4 regions of the Paracoccus sp. FO-3 genome follow, and region 3 is predicted to be linked to each of the others. Evidence: riboswitches for the same ligand, from Rfam matches in the RefSeq annotation. Region 3 holds a riboswitch; each other region holds the start of a gene.

Region 1 (7,379 bases), on a different contig from region 3:
GTCATGCTCCAGCGTGCCGTCGCGATAGTCGATCAGATTCGCCTGCCCGGCGATGATATTGGCGAAGCTGGGGGCGGTCGCGTCCTCGAAATCGGCCATGAAGACCCGGGCGCCCGAGTTCAGCGCGTTGATCATCATCTTGCGATCCACCGGGCCGGTGATCTCGACCCGGCGATCCTCCAGCGCGGGCGGAACGGGGGCGGCCTGCCAGATGCCCTGCCGGATCTCGCGCGTCTGCGGCAGGTAGTCGGGCAACTCGCCCCGGTCGATGCGCTCCTGCCGGCGGGCGCGGGCGACCATCAGCGCATGCAGCCGCAGGCCGAAGCGGGCCTGCAATGCGGCGACGAAACCCAGCGCCTCGGGGGTCAGGACATGATCCGCGCCCGGCACGGCGCGCAGGACGACGGGCGGAAGCGGTGGGGCATTGCGGTCGAGCGGCATGGCGGCCTCCTGTGATTCACGGCGCAATGTCACAGTAGTAATGTCATGCTGCATGTGCATTATTGCTTTGAAAACAACGGGTGTTGCGGTCAGTCTTGTCACCGTGCAGCCGCAGAACTTGTAAGGTTTGTCACATGGCCCGAGGCGAGAAACTGATCATCGGCCAGCGCCTGCGCGTGCTGCGCCAGTCGCTGGGGCTGACCCAGGCGCAGATGGCGGCCGAGCTGGGCGTCTCGGCCAGCTATGTCACGCTGATCGAATCCGACCAGCGCCCGGCCTCGGCGCGCTTCCTGATGCGGCTGGCCGAGGTCTATGACATGAACATCGCCGAACTGGCACCCTCGACCGACGCGCAGCTTGCGGCGGATTTCGCCGCGGCGCTGAAGGATCCGGTTCTGGAGGCGGGCGCACCGTCCCGCGCCGAGATCGAGGCGGTGCTGCAAGCCTCGCCGCGGATCGCGGCGGCCTTCGTGCGGCTGCATGACAGCCACCGCCAGGCGCTGCTGCAGCCGCAGGCCGACGACAACCCGCTGACCGACCGCGACAAGGTCGAGGCGCTGGCCGGCACCTCGCGCCCGGTCGATGCGGTGCGCGGCTGGTTCTATGCCCGGCGCAACCATGTCGATGCGCTGGACCGTGCCGCCGAGGCGCTGGCCGAGGAACTGGCGCTGCACCGCAACGAGCCGCACATGGCGCTGACCGGCCGGCTGGCCGCGCATGGCATCGCTGTGCGCATCCTGCCAGCGCCGGTCATGGGCGAGCAGCTGCGCCGCTTCGACCCGCACCGGCGCGAGCTGATGCTGTCGGAACTGCTGGCGCAATCCAGCCGCCGCTTCCAGATCGGCGTGCTGCTGGCGCGGCTGGAGCAGGAACCGCTGATCGCCCGGTTGGTCGACGAGGCGGGACTGGCCGACCCGCCGGCCGTCGCGCTGATGCGGGTGAGCCTGGCGAATTACTTCGCGGCGGCGCTGATGATGCCCTATGCCCGCTTCCTCGCCGCCTGCGAATCGGCGCGCTACGATGTCGAGCTGCTGGGCCACCGCTTCGGCGCCAGCTTCGAGCAGACCGCGCATCGCATGTCCACGCTGCAACGCCCCGAGGCGCGGGGCATTCCGTTCTTCTTCGTGCGGGTGGACCGGGCCGGCAACATCTCGAAACGCTTCAGCGCCGGGCGGTTCCCGTTCTCGCGCTTCGGCGGCACCTGCCCGTTGTGGAACATCCATGCCGCCTTCGAGACGCCAGAGCGGGTGCAAACCCAGGTCATCCGGATGCCTGAGGGCGCCAGCTATTTCTCGATCGCGCGCACGGTGACGCGGGCCGGCGGCACCCATGGCGCGCCCGCGCAGCGGCTGGCGATCGGGCTGGGCTGCGACGTGGCCTATGCACCGCGGCTGGTCTATGCCGACGGCATCGATCTCGACCGCAGCCGGCCGGTGGACATCGGTCTGAACTGCTATCTCTGCGAGCGGCCGGATTGCTCGGCCCGCGCCCATGCCCCGATCAACCGCCGCCTGCGCGTGAACGAGCGCGAGCGCAGCCTGGCCATCTTCAGCTTCGAGGAGGGCTAGGCGCCCGCCGGCAGGCCGTGGCCGGGCGCCCATGCTGACGCTTGCCAGCGCCCGCGCCGGCAGCTAGGGAGAGCGCGTCGGTTTCCGCAAGGAATTGAAAGGGAATCCGCCGGGGTCGCAAGGCCCCGAACCGGAACTGCCCCCGCAACTGTAGGCGGCGAGCAGGATGCGAAAACGCCACTGTGGCCCCGTGCCATGGGAAGGCCGCATCCCTGCCGTGACCCGCCAGTCAGGAGACCTGCCGACGACGTTTGACCAATCCGAGCGGGTCGGCTCGGGAGGGGTTGCGACCGGCATTGGCCCGGTCTCCATCCGCTCATCCGGCCTGTTCATGATGTAGCGGAAGGAAACATCATGCTGAGGCTCACCACGGCGATCATCGCCACATCCACCCTGGCGCCGATGGCGCTGGCGGGCACCGAATACCCGCTGACCCTGACCAGCTGCGGCCACGAGGTCACTTTCGACAAGGCGCCCGAAAGCGTCGTCAGCGTCGGGCAAAGCACGACCGAGATCCTGTATATGCTGGGGCTGGCCGACAAGGTGGCGGGCACGGCGCTGTGGATCAACCCGGTCCTGCCCGAATTTGCCGAGGCGGACGCCAGGGTCGAACGGCTGGCCGACAGCGCCCCCAGCTTCGAAAGCGTGCTGGCCAAGAAGCCTGGGCTGGTGGTCACGGCCTATGAATGGATGATCGGCCCGCAGGGCGCGGTCGGCACGCGCGAGATGTTCGACGACGCGCAGATCCCCAGCTGGATCATGCCGACCGAATGCGTCGGCAAGGACAATACGCAAAGCATGGACGGCGCGCGCTCGGTCCTGTTCGACACCGCGCTGCTTTACCAGGGCATCGAGGAACTGGCGGCGATCTTCGACGTATCGGAGCGCGGGGCCGAGGTGATCGCCGACCTGAAGGCGCGCGAGGCGGCGGCGGTCGAGCGGGCGCAGGCGCTGGACCTGCCCGAGGGCGTGTCGGGCCTGTTCTGGTATTCCTCGGCCGAGATCGAGATCGACCCCTATGTCGCGGGCGCCAATGGCGTGCCGGGCTGGATGCTGTCCAAGCTGGGTGTGCAGAACGTCGTCGCCTCGCCCGAGGAATGGCCGACCGTCGGCTGGGAAACCATCGCCAAGGCCGGCCCGGCCTTCATCGTCGCGGCCGAGATGAACCGCCGCCGCTTTCCCGCCGACGACATCGCCGTCAAGCGCGATTTCCTGACCTCGGACCCGGTGACAAGCGAGATGGAGGCGGTGAAGAACGACCGCATCCTGACCATGCCGGCCAATGCGATGGACCCCTCGGTGCGCGCGATCTACGCGCTGGAATCGCTGGCGGACTCGCTGGCCGGGTTCGACCTGCAATGAGGCCGCGCGCCGCGACCCGCAGCACGGGGCGCAATCGGGGCTGGCTGTGGCTGGCCCCCGCCGTGCTGGTCGCGGCGCTGCTCTTCGGCACGGCGGTGGGCGAGACGCGCATTCCGCTGGCCACCGTCATCGAGGTGCTGGCGGTCAAGGCCGGGCTTGGCTCGGCGGCGCTCGACCCGATCGACGCCAGCGTGATCTGGCATTACCGGCTGTCGCGGGCGGTGGTCGCGGCCTGCGGCGGCGCAAGCCTGGCGCTGTCGGGGCTGATCCTGCAGGCGCTGCTGCGCAACCCCCTGGCCGAGCCCTATCTGCTGGGGATTTCGGCCGGGGCCTCGACCGGGGCGGTCACGGTCGCGGTGGCGGGGATCGGCGCAAGGCTGCTCAGCATGTCGGCGGGCGCCTTTGCCGGGGCGCTGACCGCCTTCGCGCTGGTCGCGGCGCTGGCGCGCGCCGCCGGCGGCGGGACCGGGATGCGCGGCGCCGGGGTCATCATCCTGGCGGGCATCGCCGGCTCGCAGATGTTCAACGCGCTGACCGCGCTGATCATCGCGCAATCGGCCAGCGCCGAGCAGGCGCGCGGCATCATGTTCTGGCTGCTGGGCAACCTGTCGGGCGTGCGCTGGCCGGACAGCTGGGTCGCGGTGCCGATGGCGGCGCTGGCGCTGGGGGTCGGGCTGTGGCATGCGCGCACGCTCGACGCCTTCGCCTTCGGGGCGGAAAGCGCCGCGTCGCTTGGCATCGACCTGCGGCGCACGCAGGCGCTGCTGATCGGCACGGCCTCGCTGGCGACGGCAATCATGGTCTCGATCGCCGGGGCCATCGGCTTCGTCGGGCTGGTGGTGCCGCATGCGATGCGCATCCTCGTCGGGCCGCGCCATGCCAGGCTGGTCCCGGCGACGGCGCTGGCGGGGGCGGTGTTCCTGGTGCTGTCCGACGTCGTCTCGCGCATCGTCATTCCCGGCCAGGTGCTGCCCATCGGCGTCATCACCGCGTTGGTCGGCGCGCCTGCCTTTGCCGTGGTCATGATCCGGGGCCGGCAGCGATGACGCCCATCCTGGAAGCCGTCGGCGCCAGCCATGCCGTGCGCGGCCGCGAGATCCTGTCCGACATCAGCCTGCGCCTGCATCCGGGCGAGACCCTGGGCCTGATCGGGCCGAACGGGTCGGGCAAGTCGACGCTGATGGGGCTGATGGCGGGCCTGCTGCGCCCGAGCCGCGGCGAGATCCGGCTGGAGGGCCGGCCCATGGCCCGGCTGGGGCGACGGCAGATCGCGCGGCGGCTGGCGCTGGTCGCGCAATCGGCCGAGACGGCCGAGCGGATCACGGTGCGCGACGCGGTGGAGCTGGGCCGCACGCCTTGGCTTGGCCCGCTGCGGCCATGGGGCGCGCAGGACGACGACGCCGTCGCGGCGGCCCTCGACGCCGTGGACATGGCGCATATGGCGGGACGCGACTGGGCCTCGCTTTCGGGGGGCGAGCGCCAGCGCGTCCATATCGCGCGCGCCCATGCCCAGGCGCCACGCATCCTGCTCCTGGACGAGCCGACCAATCACCTGGACATCCATCACCAGATCGCCATCCTCGACCTGGTCGCGCGGCTTTCCGTCACCACCGTCATCGCGCTGCACGACCTGCATCACGCCTTGCGCTGCGACCGGGTCATGGTGCTGCGCGCGGGCCGCTGCGTGGCGCTGGGGCCGCCGATGGAAATCCTGACCCCGGCGCTGATCCGCGAGATCTTCGCGGTCGAGGCCGAGATCATCCCCCATCCCCGCGGAGGCCGGCCGGTCTTCGCCTTCCAACGCCTTGCCTGAAAGGACATCCCAATGCTGCTTCGCGCCGCGCTTCTTGCCTGCCTGCTGCCCGCCGCCGCCCTGGCCGAACTGCATGAGGTCAGGATGCTCAACCGCAACGACACCGGCCCGATGCCGTTCGAGCCGGACTACCTGGTGGTCCGGCCCGGCGACACGGTCCGCTTCCTTGCCACCGACCCCGGCCACAACGCCGCCACCATCGCCGGCATGATCCCCGAGGGTGGCGAGAAATTCATCGGCAAGATCAACGAGGAAATTGAGGTCACGCTGGACGCCGAGGGCATCTGGGGCATCAAATGCTCGCCCCATTACACCATGGGCATGGCGATGCTGATCCAGGTCGGCGACAGGCCCGCGACCGAGGCCGACCTGCCCGACGACCTGCCCGAAGCCGTTCGCCAGAGGATGCTGGAAATCCTCGGGCGGCGGAAAGCGGACTGAGCCGCGGCCGGGACCATGCGGAACCGTTCGGTCAAGGACGACATCCGCGACTATTGGAGCCACCGGGCCGAGACCTATGACCAAAGCCCCGGCCACGGCCTGATGGCCGCGCGCGATGCCGCCGCCTGGCTGGCGCTGATCCGGCGTCACCTCGGCCCCGGCGAAGGCCGCCTTGCGCTGGACCTGGGCTGCGGCACCGGCGCCATGTCGCTGCTGATGCGGCAGGCGGGCTTTGCCGTCACCGGGCTCGACTTCGCCGGCCCGATGCTCGAGCGCGCGCGCCGCAAGGCGCAGGAGGCCGGCGCCCGCCTCGGCTTCATCGCCGCCGATGCCGAGAATACGCTGGAGCCGGACGGCCGCTACGACGTGATCATCGCGCGCAACCTGCTGTGGACCCTGCCCGCGCCGCAGGCCGCGCTTGGCGACTGGTTCCGCATCCTGAAGCCCGGCGGGCGGCTTCTGGCCATCGACGGGGACCATGCCCGCCAAAGCCTGATCGAGCGCGCCCTGCCGCGGCTCGACCGGCTGCTCGGCAGGATGCAGGACAGCCATAGCCTGGTGACGCCCGCGCAATGGCGCGACCATGGGCGGATCATGGCGCAGCTGCCCTTTGGCGCCGGTCTGCGGGCGCGGGACGCCGCCGATCTGATCGGCGGTGCGGGCTTCACCGATCTGCGGCACGAGAACCTGCGGGCGATGCACAGCCGCCGCTGGCCCCTCTGGTCCCGCGCACGGCTTGCGGCGCTTGACCAGCACCGCTTCGCCGTTTCGGGCAGCAAGCCGGGGCCTGGACAGTGACCGCCGGCCTGCCCACCGGAGAGCCGCGATTGTCCCCGAAAACGCCGCCACGGGGAAGAAGCCGGGGCAGTCTCAGCCCTGCGCGGCAGAGCAGCCGCAGCCGGCCGGCTGGGACCGCCCCCTCGCCTCGACCGGCAGGGGCGCCAGATCGCCCTTGCGCAGCGCCCTTGCCGCCGCGACCAGGTTCTTCAGCGCCGCCTCGGTCTCGGGCCAGCCGCGGGTCTTCAGCCCGCAATCGGGATTGACCCACAGCCGCTCGGCCGGGATCACGCTGGCCGCCTTGCGCAGCAGGGTGATCATCTCGGCCTCGGGCGGCACGCGGGGCGAGTGGATGTCCCAGACGCCGGGGCCGATCTCGTTCGGATAGTCGAAATCGCCGAAAGCGCCCAGCAGCTCCATGTCCGAGCGCGAGGTCTCGATCGAGATCACGTCGGCATCCATCGCGGCGATGGCGGGCATGATGTCGTTGAACTCGGAATAGCACATATGGGTATGGATCTGGTCTCGTCCGCAACCGTGCTGGCCGACAGCCGGAACGCCTCGACCGCCCATTGCAGATAGGCGTCCTGATCGGCGCGGCGCAGCGGCAGGCCTCGCGCAGCGCCGGCTCGTCGATATGGATCGCCTTGATCCCGGCGGCTTCCAGGTCGGCCACCTCGTCGCGGATCGCCAGCGCGATCTGCCGGCAGGTCCGGGCGCGGGGCTGGTCGTCGCGGACAAAGGACCACTGCAGGATCGTGACCGGCCCGGTCAGCATGCCCTTCAGCGGCCGGTCGGTCAGCGACTGCGCATGGGCCGCCCAGGCCACCGTCATCGGCGCCGGGCGCGCCTTGACCGCCGGGTCGTGGATGCGCGTCGCATGGCGGCGCGAGAGGATGCGGGTGGTCGCGCCCTATCTGGCGGCCTGGCCGGACGTGGACCTGGACCTGCGCAGCGCCTTTCGCTTTGGCGGCATC
Region 2 (7,379 bases), on a different contig from region 3:
CCCGACAGCGCCACCCGTTCGTGCAGCCGGCCGTCGGCTGTGGCGCCGGACAGGCCGACCGTCACCTTGGTCGAGGCAAGGCCGAATTCGCCCAGCGGAGAGCCGATCTTCAGATCATGCAGGACCGCGTCCATCGACAGGTCGTCCCACAGCGGCATGGCGGCGGCCAGCTTGTCGCGCAGCCCGTCCTGCGAGCCCTCGATCCGCTCCTCGGACGGATGGGCGACGAACCAGGCGAGCAGGGACAGCATGCCTTCGGTGCGCGCGCCGGTGATCTGGCCGCTGCCCTCGTAGCCGGGCGCGGTGATCTGGAAGGTCATCGGCTGGCCGCCCGGAGCCATCAGGATCTCCTGCGACAGCTCCAGCCCCTCGGCGGTGAAGTTCATGGCCTGGTCGACGCCGCCGGCCTTGCCGGGCCCGCCGGTCAGCGACATCTCCATCCGCGCCGTGCGCTGGTGATCGCGCGAGATGATCTCGGGCTCGGCCGGGGGCTGTTCGGGCGCGGCTTCGGCGCCGGGCGGCGGCGGGGGCGCATATTGCACCGACTCGATGACGTAATCCGTCATCACCGCCGTCTGTTCGCGGAAACTCATCAGCCCCTCGTCCCAGATGCCGGTGGATTCGACCCTGGTCGTGCCCTTCTGCTCGAACAGGCGCGGCACCACCACCGACCAGCTCAGCACCTGGTCCTCGCTGACGCCCCAGCTGCCGTCGCCATTGTCGGTCAGCCGATAGGTCAGGGCCGAGACGCTGACCTGGGCCTGCTCGGCCGGAACCTGCGCCAGAAGCGGCGCCGGGTCGATCCGCAGCTCATAGCTTTCGCCCTGGGGGGTGACGGCGACCACGCCCTCGGCGCCGCCGAAATAGGTCTGGAAAACGCCGCGCAGCCGCGCGGCCCCCTCTTCGGTGGCAGGCACGGCCCAGGCCGCCGAGACGGGGCAGATCGCCAGCAGCGCCACAAGGCCTTGTCTCGCAAACATGTCCGAACATCCTTTCGAATTCACTGATCCTGCACAAGCGGCAGATGACAGGAAACAGGCTAGAACTCCACCCCCGGTTGCGCCTTGATGCCATCGCGGAAGGGATGCTTGACCTGCTCCATCTCGGACACAAGATCGGCAAGCTCGATCAGTTCCGGCTTGGCGTTGCGCCCGGTCAGGACCACATGCGTCATCGGCGGTTTTTCGCTGCGCAGGAAATCCAGCACCTCGTCCAGGTCCAGGTAGTCATAGCGCAGCGCGATGTTGATCTCGTCCAGCAGGACCATGCGGATCTGCGGATCGCGGATCAGTTCCTTGGCCTTTTCCCAGCCGGCGCGGGCGGCGGCGATGTCGCGCTCGCGGTCCTGGGTTTCCCAGGTGAAGCCCTCGCCCATGGCGTGGAACTGGCACAGGTCGCCGAAATGCGTGGTCAGCAACCGCCGCTCGCCGGTGTCCCAGGCGCCCTTGATGAACTGCACCACCGCGCAGGGCATGCCATGGGCGATGCAGCGCAGGATCATGCCGAAGCCCGAGGACGACTTGCCCTTGCCCTTGCCGGTATGGACGATGACCAGGCCCTTCTCGCCCTGCTTCTCGGCCATCATCCGGTCGCGGGCGGCCTTGATCCGGGCCATCTTCTCGGCGTGGCGGGTATTGTCGTCGGTCTGCATCGGGCACTCCTTCGCTTGACAAGTCGGGACCGGGCGCGCACAGACGAGAGGCGCTGGTTCCTGTCCTACGACAGGCGAAGAGGGAATGCGACAGGCAACCGCCTGGAAGCAGCCGCCCCCGCGACCGTGACCGGAAAGGTCGCCCCGAGGCCACTGGCGAGACGCCGGGAAGGCGGGGCGGCCGTGGGCCCAGGCCCGAATCCGCAAGCCGGGAGACCTGCCAGCGCGCGAAGGATTGACCGGCGGACGGGGTGTTCCCGCTGGGGCTTGGGCGCTGGTCCCCTGCCTCGTGCCGCCTTGAGGGATGAAGGGCGCATGACCGTCACGCTGCATGTCTGCATCACCTGCCGCGCCGGCCAGCCCGTCCCCGAGGGCGAGCCCGTGCCCGGCGCGCGGCTGCATGACGCGCTGGCGGCCGAAGGCGCCCCCGACGGCGTGCGCATCGTCCCCGTCGAATGCCTGTCCGCCTGCGCCAACGGCGCCGCCATCGCGCTGTCGGCGCCGGGCCGCTGGACCTATGTCTACGGCCGCATGTCGGCCGAGGACGCGACCGAGATCCTGCTGGGCGCCGCCGCCTATGCCCAGGCCCCCGACGGCATCGTGCCCTGGCGCGAGCGCGTCACGATTTTCCGCAAGCGCAGCCTCGCGCGCATTCCCCCGATTGGATAGAAGATGAGCGACCTGACCAAGACCCCCGTCACCGTCATCACCGGCTTTCTGGGCGCCGGCAAGACCACGCTGATCCGCCACCTGATGTCGCAGCCGCAGGGCAAGCGGCTGGCGGTGCTGGTCAACGAATTCGGCACCATGGGCGTCGACGGCGAGATCCTGAAGTCCTGCGCCGACGAGAATTGCCCGGCCGAGAACATCATGGAGCTGTCGAACGGCTGCATCTGCTGCACCGTCGCCGACGACTTCATTCCGACGCTGGAACGGCTGATGGCGATGCCGGTCAAGCCCGACCACATCCTGATCGAGACCTCGGGCCTAGCCCTGCCCAAGCCCTTGCTGAAAGCCTTCGACTGGCCGGCGATCCGCTCGCGCATCACCGTGGACGGGGTGATCGCGCTCGCCGATGCCGAGGCGGTGGCGGCCGGCCGCTTCGCCCCCGACGAGGCCGCGGTCGAGGCGCAGCGCGCCGCCGACGACAGCCTCGACCACGAGACGCCCCTCTCCGAGGTGTTCGAGGACCAGATCGCCTGCGCCGACATCGTGCTGCTGTCCAAGGCCGACCTGGCCGGCGAGCAGGGGCTGGCCGCCGCCCGCGCCGTGATCGAGGCCGAGGCGCCGCGCAAGCTGCCGATCCTGCCGCTGACCGACGGGGTGATCGACCCGCGCGTGATCCTGGGCCTGGGTGCCGCGGCCGAGGACGACCTCGCCGCCCGCCCCAGCCACCACGACGGCGCCGACGACCACGAACACGACGATTTCGACTCGGTGGTGATCGAGCTGGCCGAGATCGCCGACCCCGGCGAGCTTGCCGCCCGCATCGAGCGGCTGGCCCGCGAACAGAACATCCTGCGGGTCAAGGGCCATGTCGCCGTCGCCGGCAAGCCCATGCGCCTGCTGGTGCAGGCGGTGGGCGAGCGGGTGCGGCACCAATACGACCGGCCCTGGGGCGACGCCCCCCGCGCCTCGCGCCTGGTGGTGATCGCCGAGCATGACGACATCGACGAGGCCGCGATCCGGGCGGTCCTGGCTGCCTGACGATGCATGTCGTCTTCCGCGAAAGCCGTGGGCTGGAAGAGACCGAGGTTCCGACCGACCCCGGCCAAGGCCCCGCCGACCTGGTCGTGCTGTCCTATTCCGACAGCGACCTCGGCGCTTTCGCGGCGGGCTGGCATCGCGCTGCCGGGCGGCTGCCTTCGCTGCGGCTGTGCAACCTCTCGGCGCTGCGGCACCCGGTCTCGGTCGATCAGTATTGCGAGGCAACGCTTTCCGGCGCCCGCGCCGTGCTGGTCCGGCTGATCGGCGGCGAGCCCTATTGGCATTACGGCGTCGCCAGCCTTCAGGATCTGGCCCGCCGCCGCGGGATCGCCCTGGCCTTCCTGCCGGCGGACGGGCGTCCCGACCCAACGCTGGAGCGGTTTTCCACCCTGCCGCTGCCGCTGCTGCATCGGCTGGCGGCGCTTTGCGACCAGGGCGGCGCGGTCGCGGCGCAGATGGCGCTGGCGGAACTGGCCGGGGCCGCCGGCCTGCCCGCCGCCCCGGTCCAGGGGCAGGCCGCGATCCCTGACTTCGGCTTCTACGATCCCGACCGCGGCGTCATCGACCGCCCCCGGCCCGACCCCGCACCCGGCGTGCTGGTCAGCTTCTATCGCAGCTACCTGACCGCGGCCGACCTGGCGCCGGTGGATGCGATGATCCGCGCCCTGCGCACGGCCGGCTTTGCCGCGACCGGGGTCTTTGCGCCCTCGCTGAAGGCGCCGGGCTTTGCCGACTGGCTGGCGCCGCACCTGCCCGGCCTTGTCGCGGTGGTGAACCTGACCGCCTTTTCCGCCCGCGACGATGCCGGCGCCACGCCCTTCGACGGCACGGATTGCCCGGTCTTCCAGGTGGCGCTGTCCACCGCGCCCCGCGCCCTCTGGGCGGCCGAGGACCGCGGGCTTTCCGCCGCCGACCTGGCGATGCATGTCGTGCTGCCCGAGGTGGACGGCCGCATATTCCTGGGCGCGATCAGCTTCAAGGAACCGCAAGAGCGCGACCCCGACCTGCAATTCGCCCGCGTGATCCATGCCCCCGACCCGGACCGCATCGACGCGGCGGTGGCGCGGATCACCGCCTGGCACCGGCTGCGGCAGGCGACACGCCGCGCGGTGGTGCTGTCCACCTATCCCGGCAAGGCGCATCAGCTGGCCCATGCGGTCGGACTGGACGCGCTGGCCTCCTGCAGCGCGATCCTTGGGCTTCCCCATGACGACCTGGGCCGGCGGCTGACCGCCGAGCGCATCCACTGGCCGCTCTCGGACTACCAGCAAGCGCTGGCCCGCCTGCCGCAACGCCTGCGCGACGACCTCGCCGCCGCATGGGGCGAGCCCCCCGACGGCTTCCGTTTCGCCGCCCTCCGCCACGGCGCCGACCTGATCGCCCTGCAACCCGAACGCGGCGAGGCAAAGACCCGCGCCGACGACTACCACGACCTGACGCGCACCCCGCGCCATGAATATGTCGCCTTCTACCTGTGGCTGCGCGCGCAGGCGGACGTGCTGATCCACATGGGCGCGCATGGCACGCTGGAATGGCTGCCCGGCAAGTCGGTTGCCCTGTCGGGCGAATGCTGGCCCGAGGCGCTGCTGGCCGACATGCCGGTGATCTATCCCTTCATCGTCAACGATCCGGGCGAGGCCGCGCAGGCCAAGCGCCGGCTTTCCGCCGTGACGCTGGGCCACCTGCCGCCGCCGCTGGCGGATTCCGCGGTGCCCGAGAACCTCGCGCATCTGGAACGGCTGCTCGACGAATATTCCACCGCCGACGGGCTGGACCCGCGCCGCCGCGACCGGCTGATCCTGGCCATCCGCGACGAGGCCCGCGCCGCCGGGGTGGAAACCGACCTGGGCCTGCCCCCCGACGCCGCGGCGGCCGAGGCGATCCCGCTGATCGACCGCTTCCTCTGCGATCTCAAGGACAGCCGCTTCGGCGACGGGCTGCATGTCTATGGCACCGCTCCGGGCGAAGCCGAAGGGCTGGCGCGCGCGCTGGCCGGCCAGCGGGTCGCCCCCGGCCCCTCGGGCTCGCCGGCGCGGGGGCGGCAGGACGTGCTGCCGACCGGGCGCAACCTTTTCACCGTCGATCCCCGCGCCGTGCCCTCGCGCAATGCCCATGCCCAGGGGGTGAAACTGGCCGAGGAACTGCTGCGCCGCCACCTGCAGGACCAGGGCGACTGGCCCCGCGGCCTGGTCGTGGACCTCTGGGGCAGCGCCACCATGCGCACGGCGGGCGAGGAATTTGCCATGGCGCTGCATCTCGCCGGCCTCAGCCCGCGCTGGGACGGCGCCTCGGGCCGGGTCGCGGGCATCGAGATCCTGCCCCTGGCCGAGCTTGGCCGGCCGCGGATCGACGTGACGCTGCGGGTCTCGGGCCTGTTTCGCGACATCTTCCCCGGCCTCGCCCAGCTTTTCGAGACCGGGGCCGAGGCGCTGGCGGCCCGCGACGAAACCCCAGCCGACAACCCTTATCGCAACCGCGCCCCCCGCGTCTTCGGCCCCAGGCCCGGCCTTTACGGCCTCGGCATCGCCGACCTGGCCGAGAGCTTCACCGACCAGGCGCGGCAGGCGGCGGGCGAGGCGTGGCTGGCCGCCTCCTCCCATGCCATCGCCGCCGATGGCCGGATCACCCACCAGCCGCAGGCGATCCGCGACCGCTTGGCCCAGGCCGATGCCTTCGTCCATGCGCAGGACCTGCCGGAATCCGACCTGCTGCTGGCCGGCGACCATGCCGCGCATGAGGCGGGCTTCGCCGCCGCCATGGCGCGGATCGGCGCCGCGCGGCCGGCGCTCTACCACCTCGACGCCACCCGCCCGGACCAGCCGCGGGCCCGGACCCTGGCCGAGGAAATCGCCCGCGTCACCCGCGCCCGCGCCGCCAATCCGGCCTGGGCCGACGGCATGATGCGGCACGGCTTTCGCGGCGCGGCCGAGATCGCGGCGACGCTGGACCACATGGCCGCCTTCGCCAACCTGGCCGGCGTGGTGCCCGGCCATCTCTTCGACCTCTATCACGACGCCACGCTGGGCCGGCCCGAGGTCCTGGCCTTCATGGAACGCGAAAACCCCGCCGCGCTCGCCGCCATGCGCGCGCTTTTCGCGCGGCTGCTCGAATCGGGCCTCTGGGTCAGCCGCCGCAACTCGGTCCTGGCGGAGCTGGCGCCATGAGCTTCGCCGTCAAGGGCTGGTGCCCCGGTGCGCTGCGGCCGATGCAATCGGGCGACGGGCTGGTGCTGCGCATCCGGGCGCGGAACGGCCGGCTGGAACCGGACCAGGCACGGCTGATCGCGGCACTCTCGGCGCGGCACGGCAACGGGCTGATGGACCTGACCAGCCGCGCCAACCTGCAACTGCGCGGGCTGGACCCTTCCGGCCATGCCGCGACCGTCGCCGCCCTGGCCGGCATCGGCCTGATCGATGACGACCCGGAATCCGAGGCACGGCGCAACGTGATCCTGTCGCCCTTCGCCCCGATGGGCGGCCCAGCCTGGCAACTGGCCGAGGCCATCGCCCAGGCGATGACCGCGCCCGATGCGCCGCAGGTGCCCGGCAAGTTCGGCTTTGCCGTCGATGCCGACCCGCCGGTGCTGGCCGACACGCCCGCGGACATCAGGCTGCGCCCGCAGGGCCCAGGCTGGCTGATCCTGCCGGACGGCGCCGACTGGGCGCTCAAGGCCGATAACACCGCCCAGGCCGCCACCCGCGCCATCGCCCTGGCGCATTGGTTCATGCAAGGCGGCGTGCAGGACGGCCGCGGGCGGATGCGCGACCACCTGCGCCGCGCCCCCGCCCCGCCCCATGGCGCGACCCCGCTGCCGTCTTCTCTGTTGCCCAAATACCCATGCGACAGCGCCACCGGAACCGCCGGCGCCCATCCGCCCGACCCCGGCCCGGCACCGAACGGCTGGCTGCTGGGCTTCGCCTTCGGCCAGATCACGCCGGCGCAGCTGGCCGCCGCCGCCGCGATCGGCCCCTTGCGCCTGACCCCCTGGCGCGCGCTGCTGATCGAAGGCGCGGCCCGCCCG
Region 3 (7,379 bases):
GGCTATTCCTTCAACCTCGACGCCTTCTCGATCTACCTGACGCTGGCGGCGGTCTTCATCGCCCAGGCCACCAACACGCCGCTGTCCACCACCGACCTTCTGGCCATCCTGGGCGTGGCGCTGGTGACGTCCAAGGGCGCGCATGGGGTGCCGGGCTCGGCCATCGTGATCCTGGCCGCGACACTGGCCGCGATCCCGGCCATCCCCGCCATCGGGCTGGTGCTGGTGCTGTCGGTCGACTGGTTCATGGGCATCGCCCGCGCCTTGGGGAACTACCTGGGCAATTGCGTCGCCACCGTGGTCGTCGCCTCCTGGGTGGGGGACATCGACCGCGACCGCGCCCGCCGCATCCTCGAGGGCGAGGACGTGCCGACGCTGGACGTGCTGGACGAGGACGCGCCGATGTCGCAGCCCCAGCATGGCTGACGAAGTCGCCTCGCGGGGCTGAACGGGGCCCGCGCGACCGGCCCCGCCAGCCTCCGAGAAGACGGCCTGCGCCTTCCCTCCCGATGGCGCAGGCCATTTCGCGTTAGGGGAGGCCGGCGGCGAAGCCCTCATCCGTCAGGATCTCGTCCGTCAGGATCTCGTCCGTCAGGATCCCGATCAGCGCCTGCTGCGCCCGCGTGCGATAGCGCTGCGGATTGGTCAGCAGCGAGAACGGCCGCTCTGCCCCCGGCAGCGGCAGGGTGCGGATCCAGCCGGCGGCGGCGGGCCGCGCCACCGCGCGTTGCGACAGCGCGGCAAGGCATTGGCTGGCGGCCACCGCGTTCAGCACCGCCTCGTTCGAGGGCAGTTCCAGCGCCAGGGGCAGCCCGGCCACGGAAAGCCCCTGCCCGGCCATCCAGGTCTCGAACTCGGACCGGGTGCCCGAGCCCGGCTCGCGCAGGATCCAGTTCTGCGCCGCCAGCCCGGCCAGGGGCACGGCGTCGCGCCCGGCCCAGGGGTGATCGGTCGCCATGACCAGCACCAGCCGGTCGCGCGCCACCACCTGCCGGTGCAGATCGCCATGCGCCACCGCGCCCTCGACCAGCCCCAGGTCGGCGCCGCCCTCCTGCACCGCATCGGCGACCTGGGTGGTGTTGCTGACGGTCAGCCGCAGCTCGATCCCCGGATGCATCTCGCGCAGCGCGACCAGCCGCGGCGGCAGCCAGTAGCTGGCGACGGTCTGGCTGGCATGGACCCGCAGCCGCCCGCGCGGCTCGCGCGCCAGATCCTCCAGCACCATCTCGGCCGTCTCGGCGCGGTCCAGCACCGCGCGCGCCTCGGCCATGAAGGCTTCGCCGGTCTCGGTCAGCACGATGCGCCGCCCCACCCGGTCGAAGAAGCGCACGCCATGCCGCGCCTCCAGCGCCGAGACGGCAGCGCTGACCGCCGATTGCGTCAGGTTCAGCGCCTCGGCCGCGCGGGTGACATGCTGCCGCTCGGCCACGGCAAGGAAGATGCGGAGCTGTTCCAGCGTCATGGCCAACTGATAAGCAAAATCGAACGATATGGCAAATATAATGCGATGGATTGAACGTGTATCCGGGACCATGTTCCGCCTTGCAAGCAAGGAAGCGCCATCATGTCCTCGACCGAGCAGAACCAGCAAACATCTTCCGCGATCACGGCCTGGCTTTCCGCCACGCTGCCGGGGCTGGGGCTGACCTTCGGCATCGCGGTCCTGGCGACGGCGGTGCAGCGCTTCTCGGGCATCCCGGCGCTCAGCCCGCTGGTGGTGGCCATGGTGCTGGGCATGGCGCTGCGCAACCTGGCCGGCACGCCCGAGGCGGCGCGGCCGGGCATCGGCTTTTCGCTGCGCCGCGTCTTGCGTTTCGCCATCGTGCTGCTGGGCTTCCAGCTAACGCTGGAGCAGTTGCGCGCCGTGGGCCTGGCGGGGGTGGCGGTGATCGCGGTGGTGCTGGCCGCGACCTTCGTCTTCACCAAATGGGCCGGGCGGGCGCTGGGGGTCGAGGCGCGGCTGGCCGAGCTGATCGCGGCCGGCACCTCGGTCTGCGGCGCCTCGGCGGTGATCGCGACGAACACGGTCACGCGCGGAACGGACGAGGACGTGGCCTATGCCATCGCCTGCGTGACGGTCTTCGGCTCGCTCTCGATGATCGCCATGCCGCTGCTGGGCGAGATGATGGCGATGGGGCCTTCGCATTACGGCATCTGGGTCGGTGCAACCGTGCATGAGGTGGCGCAGGTCGTCGGCGCCGGCTTCCAGCATGGCGCCGAGGCCGGGCAGGCCGCGACCGTGGCCAAGCTGAGCCGGGTGATGCTGCTGGCGCCGCTGATCCTGGTGCTGGGCGCGCTGGCGCGGCGCGGCGGCAAGGCCGCGCATGGCTCGGCGCCGACGCCCTGGTTCGTGCTGGGCTTCATCGCCGTCGTGCTGCTGAACAGCGCCCTGCCCCTGCCCGAGGCGCTGCATGCCGAGGTGGTCGGCCTGACCGCCTTTCTGCTGACCATGGCGCTGGCGGCGATGGGGCTCGAAACCGACATCCGCAAGCTGCGCGCCAAGGGCGTCCGGCCGCTGGCGCTTGGCGCGCTGGCCTGGCTGTTCATCTCGACCCTGGGCCTGGGGCTGGTCGCGCTGCTGTGACCGCGCGGCATTGAGCCGCCCCGCCGCGATGCCTAGATTGGGCGCGATCCGCCAAAGGACCGCGCCCATGGCCCTAAAGCCCGCCGACCCCCGTCCGATGACCCGGCGCGAGACCGAGGTCCACCGCTTCGTCCGCGCCCGCTATGGCCCGCGCGGCACGCTGGCGCTGCATCGCCACGCGCTCGGCCTCGACCTGCTGCGTGCGCCGGTGAACGTCATGCTGTCGCCGCTGTTCCTGCTGGTGCGGCTGGCCGCGCCGCTTCTGCGCCGGATCGGGCTGCGGCGCGCCGGCGACTGGCTGTCGCGCCGGCAGATCTTCCTGAAATCCGACGTGGCGCAAAGGATCGAGGCCGATCTGGCCCATTTCATCGACGACCTGGCCGAAAAGGGGCTGGCGCCCCAGGCCGCGCCGCAAAGCGTCGCCCGCGCCGTCTCGGACTATGCCGAGACCCGCAATGCGGTCTCCGAGATCACCACCTCGGTCCTGGTGCTGGGCTCGGGGCTCTTGCTGTTCCACCGCGCCACGCCGGGGGTGATCTCGCTGGCCGGGCCGGTCGCGCATCTGCGGGCGCAGGCACAGGCGGTCGAGGATTTCGCGCTGGGAAGCTGGGCCGGCCGCATGTGGTATGGCGCCTTCCCGCGAGAGCTTTCCAGCGTGGATCTGCTGCTGACCGGGGTGGTGCTGGCCATGCTCGCCTCGGTCCTGACGACCTTTGCCGGGCTGGTCGCCGATCCGGTCCAGCTTTGGACCGGCATCCACAAGCGCCGGGTGCTGCGGCTGCTGCGCCGGCTCGACCGGGCCGAGGACGGGCCGGGGCTGGGGCGCGAACATGTGCTGGCCCGACTGGGCGACCTGTCGGATGCGGCGCTGAGCCTGTGGCGCAGCTTCAAGGGCTAGGCCAAAGCACGGTTTCGTCGATCCCGGCCAGGTCGCAGCGTCCGGTCAGGGCCATGGCGACCTCCAGCTCGGCGCGCAGGATGGTCAGCATATGCGCGACTCCCGCCGCGCCGCCCACGGCCAGGGCGTGGATCTGCGGCCGCCCGACCAGCACCGCCGATGCCCCCAGCGCCAGGGCCTTCAGCGCATCGGTGCCGCGACGGATGCCGCCGTCGCACAGCACCGGAATGCGCCCGGCGACCTGGCGGGCGACGACCGCCAGAGCCTCGGCCGTCGCCGGCAGCGTGTCCAGCGCCCGCCCGCCGTGGTTCGAGACGATCACCCCGTCCACCCCAGCCGCGACCGCACGCTCGGCATCATGCGCCGACATGATGCCCTTGAGCAGCAGCGGCAACCGGGTCTGCGACTTCCGCCGCGCTCTTTGATCTGGCGCGCGGTCACGACGGTGACGGTCCGTGGCGTGTCGAGCAGCGGCGCGGTGATCTTGTCCGAGGCGCTTTCGGTGGTCTTGTAGCGGGTCTCGGCCTCGCTGCCCTGCTGGCGGCGGATGACCGCCGTGTCCAGCGTCACGGTGTCCTGCGCCTGGGCGGGGCCGCCGACCCCCGCGGAAATGGCAAGGACCGGAAGCAGGCCCAGGGTCGGCAGCAATTGCGCGGCAGACCCCGAGGCTGGCGGTTTGGGATGGGTTTTGTTCATGGGTTATCCCGGCACAAAGATGCATCCCCTTCCACCGGCAGGCAGAGACGACATGAAGTGTTGACTTATCAATGGCTTGCGCTCTGGCGCGCCGGAACGGGAACGGGAACCGGAACGGGAACGGGAACGGGAACGGGAACGGGAACGGGAACGGGAACGGGAACGGGAACGGGAACGGGAACGGGAACGGGAACGGGAACGGGAACGGGAACGGGAACGGGAACGGGAACGGGAACGGGAACGGGAACGGGAACGGGAACGGGAACGGGAACGGGAACGGGAACGGGAACGGGAACGGGAACGGGAACGGGAACGGGAACGGGAACGGGAACGGGAACGGGAACGGGAACGGGAACGGGAACGGGAACGGGAACGGGAACGGGAACGGGAACGGGAACGGGAACGGGAACGGGAACGGGAACGGGAACGGGAACGGGAACGGGAACGGGAACGGGAACGGGAACGGGAACGGGAACGGGAACGGGAACGGAGCCCCGGTTCACGCGCGCGCGATCCACGCAAGAGGGCGAATTGTCGCGCTTTGTCAAACGACGCGACGTCATTCCATGCCATGTCCCCGCGCCTGTTGCCATAATCCAACAGCCGCGCAGGTGCGGCGGCCCGTGGCCGCAGCCTGCCCACCACCATGGCCCGGCGGCAAATCGAGCCCTTGGCGCGATCCGGGAACCCACCAGATATTCCGGGCACAGCCCGGCCATCCACTAAATATGGATTGACCCGGCCCGTGACCCGTGGCTAACTGCCGGGGTCATGGTTGCCCTGGGGCCGACTCGGGGATGAAAAGGGAAGCCGGTGAAAAGCCGGCACTGCCCCCGCAGCTGTAAGCGGCGAGCGACGCTGGAATGCCACTGGGGCCAAGGCTCCGGGAAGGCCGGCTAAGCCGAGACCCGCAAGTCAGAAGACCTGCCATGGCGCGAAAGGACGAAACCGTGCGGCGGGCGCGGGGCTGGAACAGGGTCCGGTGGCACGCCCATCGGCCCGGCCCCCTCTTGCCGACAGAACAGAAGGAGCCGAGCCATGTCCATCACCGTTTACTCCAAGCCCGCCTGCGTGCAATGCACCGCCACCACGCGGGCGCTCGACGCGCGCGGCCTGGCCTATCAGCTGATCGACCTGACCGAGGACGACGCGGCGATGGAACTGGTCGTCTCGCTGGGCTATCGCCAGGCCCCGGTGGTCGTCGCCGGCGATGCGCATTGGGCGGGCTTCCGGCCCGACATGATCGGCCGGCTGTCCTGACCGGCGCCATGGGCGGGCTGGTCTATTATTCCTCGGCCTCGGGGAACACCGCGCGCTTCGTGGCGCGGCTGGGGCTGGCGGCCGGGCGCATCCCGGTCTCGCCGTGCGATCCGCTGCCCGAGGCGGCAACGCCCTATGTGCTGATCTGCCCGACCTATGCCGACGGGACCGGCCGGGGCGCGGTGCCCAAGCAGGTGATCCGCTTCCTGAACGATCCCGCCCGCCGCGCCGGCCTGCGCGGCGTCATCGCCGCCGGCAACCGCAATTTCGGGGCGACCTATGCCTTGGCCGGCCGGGTGATTTCTGACAAGTGCAACGTCCCCGTGCTGTATCGATTCGAGCTGGCGGGGACTGATCTGGATATTTCCCGCGTCCGTGCGGGGCTTGAGAAATTCTGGGGGACGGAATGCTTGACGATGGCGTAAAGGCCGAGCTGGACTATCACGCGCTGAACGCGATGCTGAACCTTTACGACGGCGAGGGCCGCATCCGCTTCGACGCGGATCGCAAGGCCGCGCGGCAGTATTTCCTGCAGCATGTCAACCAGAACACCGTCTTCTTCCACTCGCTGGACGAGAAGCTGGGCTACCTGGTGGACGAAGGCTATTACGAGGCCGAAGTCCTGGACCAGTATCCGCGCGCCTTCCTGCACCGGATCTGGGACGCGGCCTATGCGCGCAAGTTCCGCTTTCCGACCTTCCTGGGCGCCTTCAAGTATTATACCAGCTACACGCTGAAGACCCGCGACGGGCGGCGCTATCTGGAACGCTACGAGGACCGGGTGGTCATGGTCGCGCTGGCCTTGGCGCGCGGCGACGAGGATCTCGCCATGCGCTTCATGGAGGAAATCCTGTCGGGCCGGTTCCAGCCCGCGACGCCGACCTTCCTGAACGCCGGCAAGAAATCGCGCGGCGAACTGATCTCGTGCTTCCTGCTGCGGCTGGAGGACAACATGGAAAGCATCGGCCGCGGCATCAATTCGGCGCTGCAGCTTTCCAAGCGCGGCGGCGGCGTCGCCCTGATGCTGACCAACCTGCGCGAGGCCGGGGCGCCGATCAAGGGGATCGAGAACCAGTCCTCGGGCGTCATCCCGGTGATGAAACTGCTGGAGGACAGCTTTTCCTATGCCAACCAGCTGGGCGCGCGGCAAGGCGCGGGGGCGGTCTACCTGAACGCGCATCACCCCGACATCCTGCGCTTCCTGGACACCAAGCGCGAGAATGCCGACGAGAAGATCCGCATCAAGACGCTGTCGCTCGGGGTGGTGATCCCGGACGTGACCTTCGAACTGGCCAAGAAGAACGAGGACATGTACCTGTTCTCGCCCCATGACGTGGAAAAGGTCTATGGCATGGCCTTCTCGGAGATTTCCGTCACCGAGAAATACGCCGAGATGGTGGACGACAAGCGCATCCGCAAGAAAAAGATCAACGCCCGCGCCTTCTTCCAGACCCTGGCCGAGATCCAGTTCGAAAGCGGCTATCCCTATATCATGTTCGAGGACACGGTGAACCGCGCCAACCCGGTCGCCGGCCGCATCAGCATGTCGAACCTGTGCAGCGAGATCCTGCAGGTCAACGAGGCCAGCACCTTCGACGAGGATCTGAGCTATCGCCACCTCGGCACGGATATTTCCTGCAACCTCGGCTCGCTCAACATCGCCGCGACCATGGACGGGCCGGATTTCGGCGCCACGGTCGAGGCGGCGATCCGCGCGCTGACCGCGGTGTCGGAAATGTCGGCGATCGAGGCCGTGCCCTCGATCCGGCGCGGCAACGACGAGGCCCATGCCGTGGGGCTGGGCCAGATGAACCTGCACGGGTTCCTGGCGCGCGAGCGCATCCATTACGGCAGCCCCGAGGGGATCGAGTTCACCTCGGTCTATTTCGCCGCCGTCGCCTATCACGCCATCCGCGCCTCGAACCTGTTGGCGCAGGAAAA
Region 4 (7,379 bases), on a different contig from region 3:
AGAGCAGCGCCGAGAACTCCCAGCTTTCGGGCACCGCCAGCAGCGGGCCGATCCGCGCGGGGTCGAGGATCGAGACCATGCCCAGGCCCAGGTTGCGCACCCGTGCCGCGAGCCACAGCGCATGGATCGCCATCGCCGTCGATTGCCGCAGGGTCTGCGGCATGGTGGCGCGGCCAAGGCCGTGGCCCTCGGACGGGTCGATCTCGGTAAAGACGGCCAGCCAGACCGGCGCGCGGTCCAGCCCGGCGAGCTTCAGCGCATCGTATTCCTGCCGCTGCCGGCCCTGGTAGCGGGCGGCGGCCCGGGCATTGCAGCGCAGGAAATCGGCGCGGATCGCGGCGCGCAGATCGGGGCTTTCGACCCGGATCACCCGCCAGGGCCGGGCATTGCCGACCGAGGGCGCCAGTTCCATCGCCGCGCGCAATTCCTCCAGCAGCGGCTCGGGGATCGGGTCGTCGCGGAAATGCCGCACGTCGCGGCGCCAGCGCAGGATGCGGTCCAGCGCGGCCTGGTCCTCGGGGCCGAACCGCATCATCAGGGCGTGGCGCAAATGGCGCTGTCGGGCAGGCCCTCGGCCCCGGCGCGGATGCCGACCGGGCGGTCGGGCACGGTCAGTTCCACGGCGAGCGGCCGGCCCGCCACGGTCAGCGGGCGGTGGTCGTTCGAGTTCAGCTCGACCCGCAGCCGGTCGCCGGCGGCGAGCATGTCGAGGTGATGGGCCGGGCCGTAGAGCCGGGCGATCTTGGCGCCGTTCAGGTAAAGATGCGCATGGCCCTCGCCGCGGCGATCGGCCAGCCCGGCATGTTCGGGGGCGAAGCAGAAGCCCTCGGCCTCGACGAACAGGTTCCAGCCGGCGGTGCTGTCGGGCTCCAGCCGGGCCGAGGCGGTGGCGCTGCCCGCGGGCAGGTCGATGGGCGCGCCGTGGTCATGCGCCGCGGCCTGGGTGCCGTGGCCATGCGCGCCGTGGTCGTGGCCGTCCAGCGTGATGCCGTTGGCGGCGGCGATGACGAAGCCCATGCCGCCGCCGAAGATCAGGCCGATCAGCAGCATCGGGATCGAACGATCCATGTCTTTTCCCCGCTTTCATGAAAGGGCCGGGCGCGACAGGCACGCCCGGCCGAAACGGTTGCGGCCCGGATCAGGCGGCTTGCGGCACCGGCGCGCGCTGGCTTTCGCGCTGCCAGAACCAGCCGGCCAGCAGGCCGAGCAGCGCCCAGGCCATGGCGCCGGCACCCAGGGCGCGCCCGGCGAATTCCGCCGAAAGCTCGGGCGGGACCGGGCCGGCATAGCTGTCGGGCTGCGGCGCGCCGATCACATGCGGCGCCAGGATCAGCACGATGGCCACGCCCCAGGCCGCCCAGCCCTTGCCAAAGGCGACCAGCCACAGCGCCAGCCCGGTGGCGGCGGCGGTGCCCAGCCACCAGATCGCGCGCAGCTGCACATCGGCGGCGGCGACGCCCGGCACTTCCGGCGCCAGGCCGAAGGCGGGGGCAAGCTGCATGGTCAGGTAGCCGGCCAGGCCCCAAAGCAGCCCCTGCCGCGCCGTGACCGCGTTGCCCTGCGCCTCGGACAGCGCCATCAGCGCCACCAGCATCAGCCCGTAGCCGGCATAGACCATCATGGTGAACAGGACCGAAAGCATGTTGCGGGTCCATTCGAAGGGCCCCAAGTCCTGGTGTGCGCTGACGGCCTCGGCACCGAAATGGGCCAGTTGGCCGGATTCATACAGTTCGGCATGCAGCAGCACGGGCTGCACGAACCAAAGCTGCAACAGGGCGGCAATCAGCCCCGTTGCAGCGCCAGCGATCAACCCGCTGGTCAGAATGCGCGAGAACATGTCAGTGGCAGGGGAAGCCGGTCGCGTGACGCACGTCATGGGCGGCGTCATGCAGGGTCTCGGCCTGCACCAGCCCGGACATGAAGATCAGCCCGAAGCCGATCGCGAAGGCGGCGATGGCGGGAAACAGGACCGAGGCACGGCTGGCGCCGGCGGCGGTCATGGGTTTTGCGGTCATCTGCGACCCTTTCCTTTGGTCGTCCAACCCGACGACATTGCGGTTCCATGCATCGGCAGGTCTCCTGGCTTGCGGGTCACGGCAGACGCCCGCCTTCCCGGCCGGATGGCCAGTGGCGCGATGGACGTCCGCTCTCCGCCTACAGTCGCGGGGGCGGCTGCGGATTTGGCCCCCGAGACGCCGAGGACCGCACCGCATTCCCTTTTGGCCCCGGAAAGGGGCACCGATACACGCGCATGTTACCTGCGATGCCGCGGCGGCGGCAAGCGGAATCGGGCGGCCGCTGCGGGCGGGGTCGAAGGCCGGGCGACGGGCCGGCGGGCGGCGCCGTCGCATGGGTATTTGGACAACGGAGAAGATGCCGGGGAATCGCGCGGGGGGCGGGCGGAAGGGGCTTGTCCGAATCAGGGTGCCGGCGGCCAGTCCAGGTCGACCCAGACCAGCCGGTGCGCGGAAGCGGCCAGCGCGGCCTTGGCCAGCGGTCCCTCGGCCGGCCAGAACACGCCCGAGTCCAGCACCTTGAGCGGCCTTGCCGGCAGGACGTAATCGACGCGCAGGTTGCCCGGCGGCTTGTCGTCCGGCCAGTCGCCGGTATCCAGCGCCGGATCGCCCCGGTGGCCGTCGTTCACCCCGCCCTTGGCCGCCGCGCCGCCCGCGCTGCGGGGCAGGGGGTCGGTGACATGGGCCATGATCCGGGCCAGCGCCTCGGGCCGGCCTTCGCTGTCCAGGGGGTCGAGGTTCAGGTTCCCGGCCAGAACGAAGGGGCCGTCGGGCAGGTGATGCAGCCAGAACGCCAGCTCGTCATGGTTGCGTCGCCCGTTCAGATCCTCGGGCCCGTCGAAGACCGGCGGCGTCGCGGACATGGCCAAGAGGTGCAGCGGCCGGCCCGCGACCGTGACCACCGCATCCCAATGCGCGGTCGAGGACAGGCGGCGGATGGCCGCCACCTCCTCGGGCAGCGGCGGCATCAGGTTGTCGGGCAGGTCGCGCCACAGGAAATCCGCGTAATCCTTGACCGGACCGATGGGATGGCGCGACAGGATCGCCATGCCCCCCTGTCCCGAGAAGGTGCCGAAGCCCTGCGCATCGTCGGCCGTGCCCAGCCGCCCGTCGGCGTTCAGGTCGAGCCCGGTCGCCATGCCGGAATTCGGCCGGGCGGCGAAGCGGTGCGGATAGTCCAGCCCGGCCTGCGCCAGCCTGGCGGCAAAGGCGTCCAGCGCGCTGTTCTCGTAATCCCAGTCGAAATGCGTCAGCAGCAGGATGTCGGGCCGGGTTTCCGCCAACACCTGCACCACGGCGTCGATCTGCGCATCCTTGCGGCCGAGGTCGCGCAACAAAAGCCCCGGCCCGTCGCGCGACAGGTCGGGGCTGAAGGTCGCGATCCGCAGCGGATCGGCCTGGGCGGCCAGGCCAAGGGCGGCCAGCAGGGCCGCCCCGGCCAGTGAGCTTACACCCAAGGCCGGCTCTGGGCCATCTGCGCCTCGTAGGCGTCGATGGCGGGGGCCTTTTCCATGGTCAGGCCGATGTCGTCCAGCCCGTTCAGCAGGCAGTGGCGGCGGAACGGGTCCAGCTCGAAGGGGAAGCTCTGCCCGTCCGAGGTGGTCACGGTCATGTTTTCCAGATCCACGGTCATGCGGGCGTTGGCGCCCTTCTTGGCGTCCTCCATCAGCACGTCCACCACCTCTGGCGGCATGACGATGGGCAGGATGCCGTTCTTGAAGCAGTTGTTGTAGAAGATGTCGGCGAAGCTGGTCGAGATCACGCAGCGGATGCCGAAATCCAGCAGCGCCCAGGGCGCGTGTTCGCGCGAGCTGCCGCAGCCGAAGTTGTCGCCGGCGACGATGATCTGGCTGTCGCGCCAGGCCGGCTGGTTCAGCACGAAATCCGGGATCTCGTTGCCCTGGGCGTCATAGCGCATCTCGTCGAACAGGTTCTTGCCCAGACCCGAGCGGTGGATCGTCTTCAGGAACTGTTTCGGGATGATCATGTCGGTGTCGATGTTGACCAGCGGCATGGGTGCCGCGATTCCGGTCAGGGTGGTGAACTTGTCCATGTCGTGATCCTCGCAGAATTGACTTGGGCCGCAGCGGCCCGTTAACCGAGACCCGTCCGGCGCCTTGCGCCATGGAAAGGGCTTCGCTGATGTTTTTCGGGTTTTCCAGCCTTGCGGCCCTGCGCGCCTGCATTGCGCGCGACTGGAGGCCGCAGATCGGAGACCCCGAGATCACCGGCTGGCTGACGGTGCTCTCTTACTTCCTGTGCTTCGTGCTGGCCGTCATGGTGCTGCGCCGCCGTCCGGCCGGCGCGGCGCGAGGGCTGTGGCTGACGATCGCCGGGCTGATGGCCTTCCTGGGGGTGAACAAGCAGCTGGACCTGCAGACCGCGCTGACCGCCACCGGACGCTGCATGGCGCGGGCGCAGGGCTGGTACGACGACCGCCATATGGTGCAGCTGGCCTTCATCGCCGGGCTGGTGCTGGGCGTGGCACTCGCGCTGGCCTGGACGACGAATGCCCTGCGCGGGCACATGCGCCGCAACGGCCCGGCCCTGCTGGGGCTGGCCGTGCTGTGCGGCTTCGTGCTGGTGCGCGCGGTGGGCTTTCATCATGTGGACAGGCTCATCAGCGCCGATTTCGCGAACATCAAATACAACTTCTGGTTCGAGAACGCCGGGCTCTGGCTGATTGCGATCAACGCCTTGATGCTGCTGCGGCGGGGCCGGTAAGGCCCCGCGCCGCTCGCCATCAGACGGTTTCCGCCAGCAGTTCGCGCACGTCGGTCAGGTGGCCCCTGATCCCGGCTGCGGCCGCCATCACCGGCGACATCAGGTGGGTGCGGCCGCCACGGCCCATGCGGCCCTCGAAGTTGCGGTTCGAGGTCGCGGCGCAGCGCTCGCCCGGCGCCAGCTGGTCGGGGTTCATGCCCAGGCACATCGAGCAGCCGGCCAGGCGCCATTCGAAGCCGGCGTCGATGAAGATCTTGTCCAGCCCCTCTTCCTCGGCCTGCATGCGCACCAGGCCCGAGCCCGGCACCACCATGCCGCGCACGCCCGGCGCCAGCCTGTGGCCTTTCAGGATGCCGGCGGCGGCGCGCAGATCCTCGATCCGGCCGTTGGTGCAGGAGCCGATGAAGACCGCGTCGATGCTGATCTCGTTCAGCGGCGTGCCCGGCTTCAGGCCCATGTAGTCCAGGCTGCGGCGCGCGGCCTCGACCTTGCCGCCCTCGAAATCCTCGGGCGCGGGCACCTTGCCGGTGATCGGCAGCACGTCCTCGGGCGAGGTGCCCCAGGTCACGACCGGGGCGATGTCCTCGCCGCGGATGGTGACGACCTTGTCCCAATGCGCGCCCTCGTCCGAGAACAGCGTCTTCCACCAGGCGACGGCGGCCTCCCATGCGGCGCCCTTCGGGGCGTGCGGGCGGCCCTTGACATATTCGAAGGTCTTTTCGTCCGGCGCGATCAGCCCGGCGCGGGCGCCGCCCTCGATCGCCATGTTGCAGACGGTCATGCGGCCTTCCATCGACAGGTCGCGGATCGCCTCGCCGCAATATTCGATGACATAGCCGGTGCCGCCGGCGGTGCCGGTGGCGCCGATCACCGACAGGGTGATGTCCTTGGCGGTCACGCCGGGACGCAGCTTGCCGGTGATCTCCACCTTCATGTTCTTGGATTTCTTCTGGATCAGCGTCTGGGTGGCCAGCACATGCTCGACCTCCGAGGTGCCGATGCCATGCGCCAGCGCGCCGAAGGCGCCATGCGTCGCGGTGTGGCTGTCGCCGCAGACCACGGTCATGCCGGGCAGGGTCCAGCCCTGCTCGGGGCCGACGATATGCACGATGCCCTGGCGGATGTCGTTCATCGGGTAATAGTTCAGCCCGAATTCGCGCGCGTTCTTGTCCAGCTCGGCGACCTGGATGCGGCCCTCGGGGTTCTCGATCCCGTCCACGCGGTCGGGCGTCGTGGGCACGTTGTGGTCCGGCACGGCGATGGTCTGGTCGGGGCGGCGCACCTTGCGCCCGGCCATGCGCAGCCCTTCGAAGGCCTGGGGCGAGGTCACCTCATGCACCAGGTGCCGGTCGATATAGAGGATGCAGGTGCCGTCCTCGGAACGCTCGACCACATGGGCGTCGAAGATCTTGTCGTAGAGGGTGCGGGGCGCGCCCGCGTTCGTGTTGCCGGTCATGGCTGTCTCTTTTCTGGAAGACTAGCTGGGAAAGGGCGGAGGGGGTGCCGCAGCCTGCGGCAGGGCGCGCGCAAGCGCCCGCTCCCGTCAAAGTCGGGCGGTGACGGACAGGCTTTCGCCGTAGAACCGGCCGGGCAGGCGGGCGCGGTCGTGAATGTCGAAATAGACGAATCCTCGCATAGGGGCATTAATAGGGCGATTTCACGTCATATTCAATATCGCCACACGGCCCTGTTAATTCCAAGTTGGGAAATGGTCCCTATCTTGGCGCCGAAAGACACGGGAAAGGGGACCGATCATGCTGATTCGCATCATCCTGCGGGCGATCCCGCTGATCTGCGTGGCCGTTTTCGCGCTGGCGGTGCATTGGGCGGACACGCCGCTGAAGCAGGCGCGGGCGGCGGCGGGTGCCGAAAGCCTGCATCTGGCCTGGGGCGCGGGGCAGGTCAGATGCGCCGATCCCTGGGGAAATCTGCCGGTTTCGGCCTGCCCGCCGGCGGATGCGTCCAGAAATCCGCTGCGCCTGCATTGAGCGGGCGCGATTCCGTGCTACATTGGTAAGGCCCCGGCGCCGGGGGAGATCGGCGTGATGACCGGAGGATGAACCCTGTCCAATACCGTCTCGCCGGCCGCTGCGCCGGCTGCGACCACCGCGGAATCCGGGCTGACGAGCGATCAGCTACTGGACCGCATTCTTGCCTCTCTTGACGACGACAAGGCCGAGGATGTCGTGACCATCGACCTGCGTGGCCGCTCGGCCATGGCCGATCACATGGTGATCGCCTCGGGCCGGAACGCGCGGCAGGTGGCCTCGATCGCCGAAAAGCTGGTCGAGCGCCTGAAGGAACAGACCGGCCGCTCGGCCCGGATCGAGGGCAAGGAGACCGGCGATTGGGTGCTGATCGACACCGACGACGTGATCGTCCATGTCTTCCGCCCCGAGGTCCGCGAGTTCTATCAGCTGGAAAAGATGTGGATGCCCGCCGACGCCCTGCGTTCGGCCACGCTTGAGCGGCTGCGCGCCGAACACGCCGCCATCGAGGCCGGCAAGCACCAGATCTGATCCATGCGCATGGTCATTGCCGCGGTCGGGCGGCTGCGGCAGGGCCCCGAGGCGAAGCTGATCGCCGATTACCTGGACCGTCACGCCAAGGCGGGCCGCGGTCTGGGCCTGCCCCCCGTCA

Evidence for each region. A riboswitch is a leader RNA that binds a small molecule or an ion and turns the genes downstream of it on or off. The one in region 3 is predicted to bind cobalamin.
Region 1: another riboswitch for cobalamin. It lies ahead of FE811_RS18610 (ABC transporter substrate-binding protein); the one in region 3 lies ahead of nrdH (glutaredoxin-like protein NrdH).
Region 2: another riboswitch for cobalamin. It lies ahead of FE811_RS07575 (DUF1636 domain-containing protein); the one in region 3 lies ahead of nrdH (glutaredoxin-like protein NrdH).
Region 4: another riboswitch for cobalamin. It lies ahead of FE811_RS07545 (CbtB domain-containing protein); the one in region 3 lies ahead of nrdH (glutaredoxin-like protein NrdH).

What each region holds. Positions count from the first base shown of each region.
Region 1 covers NZ_VCBQ01000075.1:3,626-11,004, reverse strand. Annotated here, with positions in the region: gene aceB (malate synthase A) at 1-441, opposite strand, end outside; gene FE811_RS18615 (short-chain fatty acyl-CoA regulator family protein) at 576-2,009, shown strand; cobalamin riboswitch at 2,071-2,270, shown strand; gene FE811_RS18610 (ABC transporter substrate-binding protein) at 2,364-3,371, shown strand; gene FE811_RS18605 (iron ABC transporter permease) at 3,368-4,417, shown strand; gene FE811_RS18600 (ABC transporter ATP-binding protein) at 4,414-5,184, shown strand; gene FE811_RS18595 (pseudoazurin) at 5,197-5,625, shown strand; gene FE811_RS18590 (class I SAM-dependent methyltransferase) at 5,641-6,423, shown strand; partial or broken gene FE811_RS18585 (hypothetical protein) at 6,496-7,237, opposite strand; gene FE811_RS18580 (LysR substrate-binding domain-containing protein) at 7,161-7,379, shown strand, end outside.
Region 2 covers NZ_VCBQ01000019.1:42,695-50,073, forward strand. Annotated here, with positions in the region: gene FE811_RS07565 (hypothetical protein) at 1-980, opposite strand, end outside; gene cobO (cob(I)yrinic acid a,c-diamide adenosyltransferase) at 1,040-1,651, opposite strand; cobalamin riboswitch at 1,689-1,891, shown strand; gene FE811_RS07575 (DUF1636 domain-containing protein) at 1,967-2,320, shown strand; gene cobW (cobalamin biosynthesis protein CobW) at 2,324-3,358, shown strand; gene cobN (cobaltochelatase subunit CobN) at 3,361-6,522, shown strand; gene FE811_RS07590 (precorrin-3B synthase) at 6,519-7,379, shown strand, end outside.
Region 3 covers NZ_VCBQ01000005.1:11,808-19,186, reverse strand. Annotated here, with positions in the region: gene FE811_RS02125 (C4-dicarboxylate transporter DctA) at 1-426, shown strand, start outside; gene FE811_RS02120 (LysR family transcriptional regulator) at 530-1,462, opposite strand; gene FE811_RS02115 (YeiH family protein) at 1,565-2,584, shown strand; gene FE811_RS02110 (DUF6635 family protein) at 2,652-3,482, shown strand; gene FE811_RS28115 (alpha-hydroxy acid oxidase) at 3,472-4,203, opposite strand; cobalamin riboswitch at 4,934-5,125, shown strand; gene nrdH (glutaredoxin-like protein NrdH) at 5,217-5,438, shown strand; gene nrdI (class Ib ribonucleoside-diphosphate reductase assembly flavoprotein NrdI) at 5,447-5,863, shown strand; gene nrdE (class 1b ribonucleoside-diphosphate reductase subunit alpha) at 5,845-7,379, shown strand, end outside.
Region 4 covers NZ_VCBQ01000019.1:34,668-42,046, reverse strand. Annotated here, with positions in the region: gene bluB (5,6-dimethylbenzimidazole synthase) at 1-532, opposite strand, end outside; gene FE811_RS07555 (hypothetical protein) at 535-1,068, opposite strand; gene FE811_RS07550 (CbtA family protein) at 1,139-1,837, opposite strand; gene FE811_RS07545 (CbtB domain-containing protein) at 1,839-2,015, opposite strand; cobalamin riboswitch at 2,052-2,258, opposite strand; gene FE811_RS07540 (endonuclease/exonuclease/phosphatase family protein) at 2,420-3,472, opposite strand; gene leuD (3-isopropylmalate dehydratase small subunit) at 3,463-4,068, opposite strand; gene FE811_RS07530 (hypothetical protein) at 4,158-4,739, shown strand; gene leuC (3-isopropylmalate dehydratase large subunit) at 4,759-6,195, opposite strand; gene FE811_RS07515 (hypothetical protein) at 6,494-6,727, shown strand; gene rsfS (ribosome silencing factor) at 6,860-7,258, shown strand; gene rlmH (23S rRNA (pseudouridine(1915)-N(3))-methyltransferase RlmH) at 7,262-7,379, shown strand, end outside.